4 regions of the Streptomyces sp. NPDC047706 genome follow, and region 3 is predicted to be linked to each of the others. Evidence: riboswitches for the same ligand, from Rfam matches in the RefSeq annotation. Region 3 holds a riboswitch; each other region holds the start of a gene.
The links. Region 3 has a riboswitch for cyclic di-AMP ahead of ACGF8A_RS29455 (peptidoglycan DD-metalloendopeptidase family protein). Riboswitches for the same ligand answer to the same signal wherever they lie in the genome.
Positions count from the first base shown of each region.

Region 1: it holds a riboswitch for cyclic di-AMP, as region 3 does, so the genes downstream of both, ACGF8A_RS27365 (transglycosylase SLT domain-containing protein) here and ACGF8A_RS29455 (peptidoglycan DD-metalloendopeptidase family protein) in region 3, are expected to answer to the same signal.
Region 2: it holds a riboswitch for cyclic di-AMP, as region 3 does, so the genes downstream of both, ACGF8A_RS30210 (C40 family peptidase) here and ACGF8A_RS29455 (peptidoglycan DD-metalloendopeptidase family protein) in region 3, are expected to answer to the same signal.
Region 4: it holds a riboswitch for cyclic di-AMP, as region 3 does, so the genes downstream of both, ACGF8A_RS31660 (M23 family metallopeptidase) here and ACGF8A_RS29455 (peptidoglycan DD-metalloendopeptidase family protein) in region 3, are expected to answer to the same signal.

Region 1 is NZ_JBIDCW010000026.1:96,796-99,978, reverse strand. It holds gene ACGF8A_RS27380 (hypothetical protein) at 1-28, shown strand, start outside; partial or broken gene ACGF8A_RS27375 (hypothetical protein) at 150-260, shown strand; gene ACGF8A_RS27370 (CocE/NonD family hydrolase C-terminal non-catalytic domain-containing protein) at 349-993, shown strand; cyclic di-AMP (ydaO/yuaA leader) riboswitch at 1,275-1,452, shown strand; gene ACGF8A_RS27365 (transglycosylase SLT domain-containing protein) at 1,456-1,929, shown strand; gene ACGF8A_RS27360 (HAD family hydrolase) at 1,893-2,771, opposite strand; gene fahA (fumarylacetoacetase) at 3,127-3,183, shown strand, end outside.
Region 2 is NZ_JBIDCW010000032.1:61,934-65,116, forward strand. It holds gene ACGF8A_RS30195 (urease subunit beta) at 1-294, opposite strand, end outside; gene ACGF8A_RS30200 (urease subunit gamma) at 305-607, opposite strand; partial or broken gene ACGF8A_RS30205 (hypothetical protein) at 1,177-1,501, shown strand; cyclic di-AMP (ydaO/yuaA leader) riboswitch at 1,851-2,053, shown strand; gene ACGF8A_RS30210 (C40 family peptidase) at 2,057-2,530, shown strand.
Region 3 is NZ_JBIDCW010000030.1:91,231-94,413, reverse strand. It holds gene ACGF8A_RS29460 (tyrosine-protein phosphatase) at 1-712, opposite strand, end outside; cyclic di-AMP (ydaO/yuaA leader) riboswitch at 1,285-1,440, shown strand; gene ACGF8A_RS29455 (peptidoglycan DD-metalloendopeptidase family protein) at 1,445-2,422, shown strand; gene ACGF8A_RS29450 (SGNH/GDSL hydrolase family protein) at 2,655-3,183, shown strand, end outside.
Region 4 is NZ_JBIDCW010000036.1:49,535-52,717, forward strand. It holds tRNA gene ACGF8A_RS31650 (tRNA-Met) at 23-96, shown strand; gene ACGF8A_RS31655 (PP2C family protein-serine/threonine phosphatase) at 256-1,512, shown strand; cyclic di-AMP (ydaO/yuaA leader) riboswitch at 1,728-1,907, shown strand; gene ACGF8A_RS31660 (M23 family metallopeptidase) at 1,919-2,965, shown strand; gene ACGF8A_RS31665 (PrsW family intramembrane metalloprotease) at 3,069-3,183, opposite strand, start outside.

The sequences.
Region 1 (3,183 bases), on a different contig from region 3:
GCGCCGCACGACGCTCCCGGTCCGCTGAAGCCATCCCTGGGGTCACACTCACGCGCATCCGTACGTCCTTCCCCTGCGAGACGACTCATCAGGACCTCCGTATCCCGCTGCCCGACGGAACACGGTTGTACGCGCGCGTCTGACGCCCGATCACCGGCGAGCCCGTACCCGCGCTCCTGGAGTACCTCCCGTACCGCCTGACCGACTGGACCGCGCGCCGCGGACATCAGCGCCACCCCTGGTACACCGGCCATGGCTACGCCTCCGTCCGCGTCGACGTGCGCGGGCACGGCGACAGCGAGGGCGTCCCGACGGACGTTGTGATGGACCTCTCCGCGCGCGAGGGGCGTGACCGGGTCACGCCGTGGGGCCCCAGGAGCCACCGAGGACGTCACCTTCGAACTCAGCGGCATCGGGTACGCCTTCCCACCCGGCCACCGCATCCGCCTCGCCCTCTCCTGCGCGCACCGGCCCTGGATCTGGCCCCAGCCGGACTCGTCATTTGGCTTCACCGTGGACCCCTGCGGCAGCGCTCTCGAACTGCCGGTACGCGCGCGTGCCGTGGCCCCGCCCCTCACCTCCGACGAACCGGAGCAGTACGGGCCGCTCGGCGTCGCCCACCCGGCCACGCTCGACGAACCGCGCCCGGAGCGGCTGGCCGTGCGGGACGTGGCCAAGGGGGATCGGCGGCCGGAGGCCGACCCGCGCTGCGGCGGCACGCGCATGTACCCCGACGGCCTGGAGTTCACCGAGGACGCGCTGGAGACGTACACCGTCCGCGAGGACGATCCGCTGCCGGCCCGCAGCCGCTCGGACTGGCCTATCCGGCAGCACCGCCCGGAGTTGGCCTGGGACACGACGATCCGCACACGGTCGGAGACCGCCTGCACGGCAGAGCATTCTTTGACCTTGAATAGGGTGATTTGCACCGATAGCGCCGAAGTGGTCTTCCATCGCGCGCGGGAAAAGCGAATTCCACGGACCGCCAGTTAACTAGGATTTGGGCTTATTGCCCGCTTTGCCATTCTTCTGCATGCGCGTGACTTGGCTCACTCGGGCAGCTTCACGATTTCCTTACACGGACCCCGCGACCCGCCTTTGCACACGGCCGAGTTGGCCGTTGCCGAGCGCAAAGGATCAAGAGGGCCAAACAGGCGATTCGAAGATCAAATCCTGTGATAGGTGAAATCGCCACTTGTTTCGGACATGTGCTCTCGCATACGTTCCCGGCCAGTCGGGCGGAACGCCGAATCCTGCCGCCGCCCGAGCCACCCATGACGGACTCACTCACCGCACGGCAGGAGCGGGGGACCCAGGTGGATCGCCGGACCGGAGGCCGTACCGCACGGCACACCGGAACGGCTCGGGGTGAAGTCGCACTCGCAAGAGGCGGCCGGGCACCTCCCCGCCCGAACCCGACAGCTCACCTCGCAGGCGCCGGAGAGGACAGTCCCCATGACTGCAAACGGTCAGCACAGTCGCACCGCCCGCATCGCCCGCAGGCTCGCCGTCGCCGGTACCGGCGCCGCCCTGCTCGCCCTGCCGCTCGTCGGCGCCACCACCGCGTCCGCCGCCACGCCCACGGCCGTCAACTCGGTCAAGACGTACCCGAACAACCTGGACGGCTGGATCCGCCAGTCGCTCGACATCATGGAGCAGCAGGGGATCCCGGGCTCGTACAACGGCATCTACCGCAACATCATGCGTGAGTCGTCCGGCAATCCGAACGCCATCAACAACTGGGACTCCAACGCCGCCAAGGGCACCCCCTCCAAGGGCCTGCTCCAGGTCATCGACCCGACCTTCGCGGCCTACCACGTGCCCGGCACCGCCTACGACCCCTACGACCCGGTCGCCAACATCACCGCCGCCTGCAACTACGCGGCCGACCGCTACGGCTCCATCGACAACGTCTTCGGCCCGTACTGAGCCTCGGCCAGCAGCCGTTCGAGGACGACGGCGACGCCGTCGTCCTCGTTCGACAGGGTGATCTCGTCGGCCACCGCCTTGAGCTCGGGGTGGGCGTTGGCCATGGCGACGCCGTGCGCCGCCCAGTCGAACATGGGGATGTCGTTGGGCATGTCCCCGAAGGCAATGGTCCGTTCCGGGCCGAGGCCCAGGTGCCGGACCGCCAGCGCCAGTCCCGTCGCCTTGGTGATGCCGCACGGCTGGAGCTCGACCGTTCCCGGCCCCGACATGGTGACGGTCGCCAGCGAGCCGACCACCGTGCGGGCCACCGCCGCCAACTCGTCGTCGGACAGGGTCGGATGGCGCAGCAGCACCTTGCTGATCGGCGCGCACCACAGGTCGTCGCGGCGATCGATCCGCACCGCCGGCAGCGTGGGGTGCGGCATGAGATACCCGGGCTCGATCAGGGTGAGCCCGTCGACCCCGTCCTGGTCGACGGCCGCGTGCACCTGTCCGACCTCGGCCTCGATCTTGCCGAGCGCGGTCTCCGCGAGTTCCCGGTCCAGCGTGACGGACCACAGCAGGCGGTCCGCGCCGGCGTCGTACAACTGCGCGCCCTGCCCGCACACCGCGAGCCCCCCGCCGCCCAGGAGCTCCAGCAGCGGTCGCACCCTCGGCGCCGGCCTGCCGGTCACCACCAGATGCCGGGCTCCGGCCGCGCAGACCCGCGCGAGCGCGGCGAGCGAACGGTCCGAGACCGTGTCGTCGCCGCGGAGCAGCGTTCCGTCCAGGTCGGTGGCGATGAGGGCGTAGTCGGCGGGCGCGTACTCAGTGCGCGCGGCATATGCGATGGGTGCGGCCATGATCCGAGAATACGGACACCGGACCCGCACCGTTCATTCCCAACTACCTTCACACCGTCTGCTTTTCACCCCCCCACGTGGTGCCGGGAGGACGTACGCCGGGTTCGTCATCCGTGCCCGCAGGGTGCCGCCTCCTGTTGTCAGTGGCCGGTGCGATGCTTGTTCTCACTGCACTGACGGTTCGGGGGCGGTCGTGGCGACGGGTCGGCGGGACGCTCCGGCACGAAGATGTGGAGCGCCATTCAGGACATTCAGTATCTTCAACGCGTTTCACGCACTGCCCAAGACAGGTGCCGCAGTCGTAACGTGATCAGCGACCGCATGGACCGCGCGTACGAAAGTGAGGCAGCACCCCATGCCCCCCTTCGATGTCCCCGAGGGCGACCCCTTCGGTCCGCACAACCTTCCGTAC
Region 2 (3,183 bases), on a different contig from region 3:
TCCGGTCTCCCCGCGCAGTCCGGGCACCACGCGGGCGCCGGCGATCGGGACGAGTTCGACGTCGACCGGGATGCCGGGCTCGAAGCGTACGGCCGTACCGGCGGCGACGTTGAGCCGCTTGCCGCGCGCGGCGGCGCGGTCGAACTCCAGGCCGGGGTTGGCCTCGGCGAAGTGGTAGTGGGAGCCGACCTGGACGGGCCGGTCGGCGGCGTTGAGCACGGTGAGGCGGGTGACCGCGCGCCCCGCGTTGCAGGCGATCGGGCCGTCGGCGAACAGGATCTCTCCGGGAATCATCGCGTCACCCTCAGACGATCGGGTCATGGACGGTGACGAGCTTGGTGCCGTCCGGGAAGGTCGCCTCGACCTGGATGTCGTGGATCATCTCGGGGATGCCCTCCATGACGTCGTCCCGGGTGAGCAACTCGCGTCCGGAAGACATGAGTTCGGCGACGGTGCGGCCGTCCCGCGCGCCTTCGAGGATGTGCGAGGTGATGAGGGCGACGGCCTCGGGGTGGTTCAGTCTCAGCCCGCGGGCGCGACGCTTCCCGGCGACGTCCGCCGCGACGTGGATCAGCAGCCTCTCCTGCTCGTGCGGGGTCAGTTGCACGTGCCACCTCACATCCTCGCTCCGGGCCGTGCGGGGCCCGGTTGCCGCCGCCACCGGCCGAACTCCCCGGCGGCGTGGAGGGGCACGCTAGTTGGCATGCGTTTCGGGCACGTTAACCGAACTGTGCCGCCTGGAACGCCGTGAGCAGCGCCGTCGCCGGCCCCGCGGCGCTCCCGGGCCCCCACCGGGACGGCCGTCTGCGCGGGACGCCGGTGCCGCTCGGCAACCTGTTGGCCCTGGCTCTCGTCTGAGGGGCGGCGGTGGGGCCGGGCAGCACGCCGGAGTCCTGACCGGGTCCCCGCAGGGCGCGGGCGGCCGGCCGGGAGGACGCGCCGGCAGGCTGACCGCGGACCGGCCCCGCTCCCTGCCGTGACGGACGGGGCACACGGCCTTCGCGCGTGCCGGGGAGGTGCCGCGACGAGGCACCTGGCCCGCGGTGCTCCGCCGCGATGCCGGACCGCTGCCGCTCACGGGGCGCGGTCGCCGCCTCGCGCACGGCGGAGAGGTCGACCGGGTCGTCCCAGGCCGCAGGGCCACCCGCACCGCGCCGGGCGCGAGGTGTGCCGGGGATGCCGCCACCCGGCCTGCCGCCGCTGCCCGCCCTCACCCGCGCCGAGGGCGAGTTGATCGACCGCGACCTGGACGTGGTGGACGTGCTCGGGCGCATCAACCCGGCGCGCGACGGGGACACGCGTCGTGGACGGCGGGCCGCTGGGGCGCTGGTGCGCTGGTGCGCTGGTGCACAAGGCTGTCGAACCGTGCGACGCGCTCGCGCCTACGCGCCGGCGGGGCGGGACCGAACTCCACGCACGGACTCCCGCGCGGGCGCTGCGCGTGCTGGACGGTGAACGCCGGGCGGCGCGTGTCACCGTTGCGCCGCGCTCCGACAGATGAGGCAGGGCTGATCCACGGCCCGGCGACCGGCATCGCAAGGCGACGCGGCGGGATGTCCGGGTGGGAGTTGAAACGGACCAAAAGGACTACCGCCGTCCGGAGGACCTTCACCTCCCTTTTCAGGACCCTTGCGGTTGCGCAACGAGACCTGTCTCGGGGCGGAATGGGACCTTCCACCGCTGGTCCGGGGCGGCGTGGTGCCCTTGACACCTGTTCGCACATCAGCTTGTCCACCCGAACGGGTGAGTGGTGAGTAACACCACAAATCCCCGGTTGCGTTGGGATTTTCGGACTTCCGTGAGTCAAGATCCCTGACTGACGACAAGCCCCCGCCACCGCGGCGGGGCGGTCCGGGCGGACGCCGAGTCCTGCCGCCGCCCGGATGACCGGTCGACAGGAGTGGATCGGCAGGAGTGGAGGACCCGAGCACGACGGGTCGCCGGAGCGCAGTTTCCGAGCGTCCCTTGGGGTGAAGCCGCGGCAACGCGGCCGGGCAACTTCGCCAGCCCGAATCCGACAGGTCATCCTTCACAGGCGGCTGACGAAGGGTTGCGCATGACCGCGCTCAATCGTGTCCCGTCGCTGATGGCCCGTGCCGGTACGGCCTCGGCCCTCACGCTGGTCGCCGTGGGCGGCTCCGTGGTGGCTCCGGGCGTCGCCCAGGAGGCCGCGGCCGCCACGCCCGCGACGAAGGCACTCCAGATCGCCGCCTCGAAGAAGGGCTCCCCCTACAGGTGGGGCGCCACAGGGCCGCGCAGGTTCGACTGCTCCGGGCTGACGCTGTACTCGTTCAAGAAGGCGGGCAAGAAGCTGCCCCGCACGGCCGCCCAGCAGTACAACAAGACCCGCCACATCGCTGCGAAGAGCCGTAAGGCCGGTGACCTCGTGTTCTTCCACTCGGGGTCGAACGTGTACCACGTCGGGATCTACGCCGGGAAGGGGAAGATCTGGCACGCCCCGAAGACCGGGGACGTGGTGAGGCTGCAGAAGATCTGGACGAAGAGCGTCTGGTACGGCCGGGTCAAGTGACCCGCGGGCGGCGGTGGCGGCGCCCGGAGGGGACGCCGCCGCTTCGCCCATGACGCAGGCTCAGCCCGACTCCAGCGGCAGGATCGCGCCGGGCACCGTGGGCGCGGCGCCCGTGCCACCCGCCCATCAGGGCACGGGCGGTGGACGGCCGGTGGCCGAGCCGGTCCACGACCAGGGCCGGCGCCGGAAACCACACCGGGGCGAGGGCCACGATGATCAGCGCCGGCGGCGGGGCCCGGGGCACCGGCCGGGACGAACTGCGGCAGCAGGGTTCAGCGCATGGGTGACGGCGCCCTCGCGCAGCGGGTGCGCGGCGGCCGGGATCGGTGCCCCGCCGGAGCCCGTACGTGGCCGTCGTAGGGCTCACAGGGCCCGTAGGGTCCCGCAGCCCGAGGTGGAAGCACGTACGCCGCCGCCGGGCGGCCGCAGGGCCCGGTGAGGCGCGGGCACAGCGGCGGGACCGCCGCCACGCCGGCCGCGACGGGCGTCGTTTGCGGCACAGCCCGCCCGCGATCCCCAGGGCCCGCTGTCCGCGGGCGAGGCGCGCCGCACTCCGGGTCGCCCACCGCGCCGGTGGTACGGCTCCCGCTGCGGACGCCTCCCGCCCTTGCTGCGCGGCGCCTTCGGCCGAGCCCAGCAGCCCCGGCGGGCAC
Region 3 (3,183 bases):
AGGTCCCCTCGATGGTCTCGAACGCAGCCGTCAGATACTCGGCACGCGCGTCGAAGAGCGGGCTGAGCAGCTCCATGATCTCCGCGGAGTAGGCCGAGTCGGAGCTGCCGCCCCGGTGCACCTTGTAGCGGCGGTGCTTGGCATTGGACTCCAGGTAGTCGGCGAGGATCGCCTCGCGCTCCACGCCCAGCGCGAGCAGCGTGACGGCGATCGACAGCCCGGCGCGGTCCTTGCCCGCCGCGCAGTGCATCAGCGCGGGGACGCTGTCCTCGGCGATCGCGTGCAGAACCTGGGAGTGCTCGCCGGTGCGCTCCTTGACGATCATGCGGTACGAGGTGACCATCCGGTCCGCGGCCCTGCCGTCGGCCAGGACCTCCCGCAGCTGCTCCACGTCGCCGTCCCGGACCATCTTCCAGAACTCCGCGCCGTCCGCCGGGTCGGTCAGCGGCAGGTTGACGTTGCGCACGCCCGGCAGCTCGATGTCCGGGCCTTCCAGCTTCTGGTCCGCGGCGTTGCGGAAGTCGAAGATCGTGTGCAGTCCCAGCGAGGCGAGGAACGTGGCGTCCTGCGCGGTCGCGTGGGCGAGGTGGCCGCTGCGGAACAGCACTCCCTGCCGCACCCGGCGCCCGTCCACCGTCGGCAGTCCGCCCACGTCACGGAAGTTGCGCACTCCGGCCAGTTCGGGCTCGGTCGACGGCACGTGCTGCGTCACGGGGGCTCCCTCCCATCGGCCCCGCCGGCGCGGCTCGTCGACGGGCACGTCTTGACGATACGACACGGATTCCCGCGGCCATGAGTTGTTCTGAGGCGGTCAGGGGAGCACGATCTGCCCCCGCGAGCCGTACACGCGACAGAGCGGTACGAATGCGGAGAATCGGGCGAAATGTGCGGGATGCTTTCATGCCGCGATGCGGGTCGCATCCCGAAGAGCCCCTCGGCCCCTGAATGCGACTGCTTTCCCGCCGCGTCACGTATGGGTGATCTGCCCGAATTGAGCTCTTCATTCCAACTCTGTCTGAAATAAGGAAACCTGGAGCAGGGTCACGTGAGCAGCGTCATATCCGTGACCGAGAGTCGTCTGTCACGCATGTGTAATTCACATGCCTTTCAAGGGCGTTTACGGAAATCACACGCCCTCCGATGCACGGAGTGTGACCGGAATTCGGGTGAACGGATCACGAAAACGGCGTTCCGGCGGAACCTCTTGCTTGTCCCGTTGCGTCGTGGTCGCTTACGTTCCACACCGATCCGGGCGGACGCCTAATCCTGCCGCCGCCCGGTGCCCGCGCAAACCCACCCGTGTTCGGCAGGAGCGGGGGACCCACAGGTAGTTGCCTGTTCCGGTTCCCGGAACGGCTCGGGGTAAAGCCTCGTCCCGACGCGGCCGGACATCTCCAGTCCGCACCCGACAGCTCACCTCGCAGGCGCCGGAGAGGAATTCGCCATGCCCGCGAAGGGTAAGCACCGCCGTCCGAAGACCCAGCGCTTCGCCCGTTCCATCGCCGTCGCCGGAACCGGTGGCGCCGCACTCGCCCTCCCGCTGATGGGGGCCGCCGTCGCCCACGCCGCCACTCCCCAGTCCGCCGCGGAGAAGGCCGTCCAGTCTGTCCCGGTCCAGAAGACGGCAGTGCAGCAGCAGTCCGCCGCAAAGCAGTCCACCGCCAAGAAGGCCGGTGCGCGGACGTATTCGGTGAAGGCCGGCGACTACCTCTCGAAGATCGCTGACGAGCAGAACGTCAGCGGTGGCTGGCAGCGGCTCTACGAGGACAACCGTGAGGCGGTGGGCCAGGACCCGTCGCTCATCCACCCCGGTCTGAAGCTCACGATCGGCGCGAAGGCCGCGGCGAGCGGCGGCAAGCAGTCGACCGCGCCGTCCTCCGCCGCCGCTCCCTCCGCCCCGGTCGAATCGCCGGCCACGACCGAGGCGTCGCAGTCCTCGAACGCGTCCGAAGCCGCGGCGAACACGTCCGAGGCCCCGGCCTCCACCCAGGCCGCGGACACCGCCACCTCCACCGGCTTCTCCGCCCCCGTGGACGGCGCCGGCGTCGGTACCGCCTACCGTGTGGCGGGCAGCATGTGGTCCAGCGGCTACCACACGGGCGTCGACTTCGCCGCGCCGACCGGCACCCCGCTGAAGGCTGTCGGCGCGGGCACGGTCGTCTCCGCGGGCTGGGCCGGCGCGTACGGCAACCAGGTCGTCATCAAGCTCGCCGACGGCTACTACGCCCAGTACGCCCACCTGTCCTCGCTCTCCGTCTCCAGCGGCCAGAGCGTGACCGCCGGCCAGCAGATCGGCCTCTCCGGTTCGACCGGCAACTCCACCGGCCCGCACCTGCACTTCGAGATCCGCACCACGCCGGACTACGGCTCGGACGTCGACCCGGTCGCCTACCTCGCCTCCAAGGGCGTCGCGATCGGCTGACACACGCGCCGCTCACGCCACCGAGGGCCGGACCCCGAACCCCGGGGTCCGGCCCTCGGTGCGTCCGGAGTCCGCGGCCGTTCCGGCCTGCGGCTCTATTCCGCAATTGACCAATCCTTTGACCGTGGCCCTTCTCACCGTCCGTCAACCCCTTCCTACGGTCGCGTAGGTCACATTCGAAGGGGAATCATGTCCCGACGTGGCAGACGATTCGAAGAGTGACAGCAGATCAGTGATCGGGTCGTACGTGGCGGTGGGGGACAGCTTCACCGAGGGCGTCGGCGACCCCGGCCCCGACGGGGCGTTCGTCGGCTGGGCCGACCGGTTCGCCGTACTGCTCGCGGACCGCCGCCCCGAGGGCGACTTCCAGTACACCAATCTCGCCGTGCGCGGCAGGCTGCTCGACCAGATCGTGGCCGAACAGGTTCCGAGGGCCGTCGAACTCGCGCCGGACCTGGTGTCGTTCTGCGCCGGCGGCAACGACATCATCCGCCCGGGCACCGACCCGGACGACGTGGCCGAGCGCTTCGAGAGGGCGGTCGCCGCGCTGACCGCCGCCGTCGGCACCGTCCTGGTGACGACCGGCTTCGACACCCGGGGCGTCCCCGTGCTCAGGCATCTGCGCGGCAAGATCGCCACCTACAACGGCCATGTGCGGGCCATCGCCGACCGGTACGGCTGCCCGGTGCTCGACCTGTGGTCGCTCAAGTCCGTCCAGGACCGCCGAGCCTGGGACCACGACCGGCTGCACCTGTCTCCCG
Region 4 (3,183 bases), on a different contig from region 3:
GCGTACACTGGTGTCATACCGACGCGGGGTGGAGCAGCTCGGTAGCTCGCTGGGCTCATAACCCAGAGGTCGCAGGTTCAAATCCTGTCCCCGCTACTGAAGGCCCGGGGCCGGAATCCAGATCATGGATTCCGGCCCCGAGTCGTTTCCGGACGCCGGCGGCCTCCGTCATCCGGTCGGCCCGTCCGGCTGGTCCCCCGCGTCCGCTCCAGGAACCCTGGACAGGTGCGACGACCTGCGTAACGGGAGACGAGAGTGCGGCCTGCGGAGGGAGAAGGAGAGCGGCCGTACGCCAGATCCGGCGACCGCGTCCCCGGTGACGCGGCCCGCGACGCCGCGCCCGGCCCCGCCGGCCGGGGCGGCCGGGGCGGCCCTCCGTCGCTTTCCCGCCCGGTGCCACCCGTGCCGCCCCCCGAGGAGCGCCCGATCTCCTACGCCCGCACCTTCGTCCGCCTCCTCCCCGCCCTGCTCCTCGTCATCGGCGGCTGCTACGACTACCTGACCCCCAGCGGCTTCACCGGCGCCCCCCTGTTCACCGCCGCCCCGCTGATCGCCGCCCCCCTGCTGTCCTGCCGGGCCACGGTCCTCACCGGCGTCGTGGCCCTCCTGGTGGTCGTGGTCATGAACATCCGGTTCGGCGACGCCCTGGAGGTCGAGCCGCTCACCGAGGCGGTCACGGTGGCGACGGTCGCCGCTCTCGCCGTGCTGATCAACCGGCTCGTCCGGCGCAGCCATGCCCGCCTCGACTCGGCCTGGGAGATCGCGGAGGCCGCCCAGCTGGCGGTGCTGCCGGAGCCGATGGAGCGGATCGGCGGGTTCGAGATCGCCGCGCGCTACGAGGCCGCCCAGGCGGACGCCTTCATCGGCGGCGACCTCTACGCGGTGCAGGACAGCCGTTACGGCGTACGGCTGGTGGTCGGGGACGTGCGCGGCAAGGGCATGGGGGCGGTGGCGGCGGTCGCGGTGGTCATCGGGGCGTTCCGGGAGGCCGCCGAGCACGAGACGACGCTGGCGGCGGTCGCGCAGCGGCTGGAGCGGGCGCTGACGCGCGAGGGCTCACGGCGGGACGGCATCGACGCCTTCGAGGAGTTCACCACCGCCGTACTCGCCGAGCTTCCGCACGACGCCGGTGTCGTACGGATCCTCAACCGCGGCCATCCGCCGCCGCTGATGCTGTACGCCGACGGCACGGTGAGCGCGCTGCCCGCCCAGGAACCGGCGCTGCCGCTCGGGATGGGCGAGCTGGGCACCTGGCCGGACCGTGCGCAGGAGACGCCGTTCCCGGGCGGGGCGACGCTGCTGCTGTACACCGACGGCCTGTCCGAGGCCCGCGACGCGCGGGGCGCCTTCTACGACCCGGTGGCCGGGCTGGCCGGCCGGACCTTCCGCGGGCCCGGGGAGCTGCTGTGCGTGGTGGCCGACGAGGTCCGCCGGCACAGCGGGGGCGGCACCACCGACGACATGGCACTGCTCGCCGTGCGGCGCCCGCAGGGCGACTGTCACCGCGGGTGATCGAACGGAAGCCCTCCGCATAACAACTGACACACGGTCAGATGTGGAGATCGCTCTGCGTGGCGGTCAACTCGCCCGATTTTCGCCGCTCATGGCCCTGTACGTCCTGGCAGGAAACGTTAAAGATCAAGTGGAACAGCTTGGAAATCAGGCCCCGGTTCTATTAACGTCCGATAACGCAGCGCGGTCGTCCCAGCCGTCACAAGAGGCGGCTCCGTGCGCACGCGCCGAATCCCGCGCGAGGCCCTCACCGGCCGCACAAGGGAACCGGGGAACCACCATCTTGGGGTGAATCGGGCGTATGCCGCCGTGGAAGCACGGCTGGTTTACGCGCGTAGGAGACCTTCCTGCTCCGAACCCGTCAGCTAACCCGGTAGGCGAGAAGGAAGGAAAGGAGCACGCCCACGTGGCGTCCAACCGGCCTGCCCCACAGGCCCCGTTCGTGCCGGATCAGCGCACCGCCGACGGCACCGAGACGTTCGTCTACGGCGCACAGCGCACCGACGGGGGCCCGTGGGAGGAGTGGAACCCCACCGCGGAGACCATCCGCCCCGTACGCGGCCGGCATCGCGTCAGCAAGCAGCGCGGCGGTGGACTCGCCCGCAGCTCCACCGTTCTCGGCGTCGGCGTCATAGCCGCGGTCGGCGCGGGCGGCATGGCGAGCGCCAACACCGGCAAGCCGCCGGTGTCGATCTCGATGCCCGACCTGCCCAACGTCGGCTCGCTGATATCCGACGACTCCGACTCCGCCGACACCTCGACCGCGAGTGCCCCGCTCAGCAGCCTCGCCACGGCCACCGCGGACACCGCGGAAGGCACCACCGGCGCCGGTGAGACGCTGCGCGCCCGCATCATCGCGCAGGCCGAGCAGCAGCAGGAGCAGGTCGCGACCAAGGCCGCCGCCGAGGCCGTCGCCGCCGCCGAGAAGGCCGCCGCCGAGGCAGCGGCCAAGGCGGAGAAGGAGGCCAAGGAGAAGGCTGCCGCCGCCAAGGCCAAGGCCGAGGAGGAAGCCCGGCAGAAGGCCGAGGCCGAGCGACTCGCCGCGCTGGCCAAGCAGTTCACGCTGCCGACCTCCTCGTACACCCTCACCTCCACCTTCGGCCAGGCCGGCGCCCTGTGGTCGTCCGGCTACCACACCGGCCTCGACTTCGCCGCGCCGACCGGCACGCCCCTGAAGGCCGTGCACAGCGGCACCATCACCGAGGCCGGCTGGAACGGCTCGTACGGCTACAAGACCGTGCTGACCCTCGACGACGGCACCGAGATCTGGTACGCCCACCAGTCGTCGATCGGCGTCAGCGTCGGGCAGACGGTCACCACCGGCGAGGTGATCGGCCGCGTGGGCGCCACTGGCAACGTGACCGGGGCCCACCTGCACATGGAGGTGCACACCGGCGACTCCGGTGGCATCGACCCGCTGGCCTGGCTGCAGAGCAAGGGCCTCAACCCCTGAGGGCCTCCTCCGGACGCGCTTCTCACGAACCCCGGCGGTCCTGACGGCGACCCCCCGACGTCAGGGCGGCCGGTTTCGGCTGTCCGGAGACCGGCGCGCGCCCCTACGACCGGTACGGGTTGTACGCCGGGTAGGGCGCCGCGTGCCCGTGCGCCGGCGCCCAGCCGTACACCGGTGGCATCAGCACCGGCATCGGCGGGGCGGTCATCCGAGCCGCG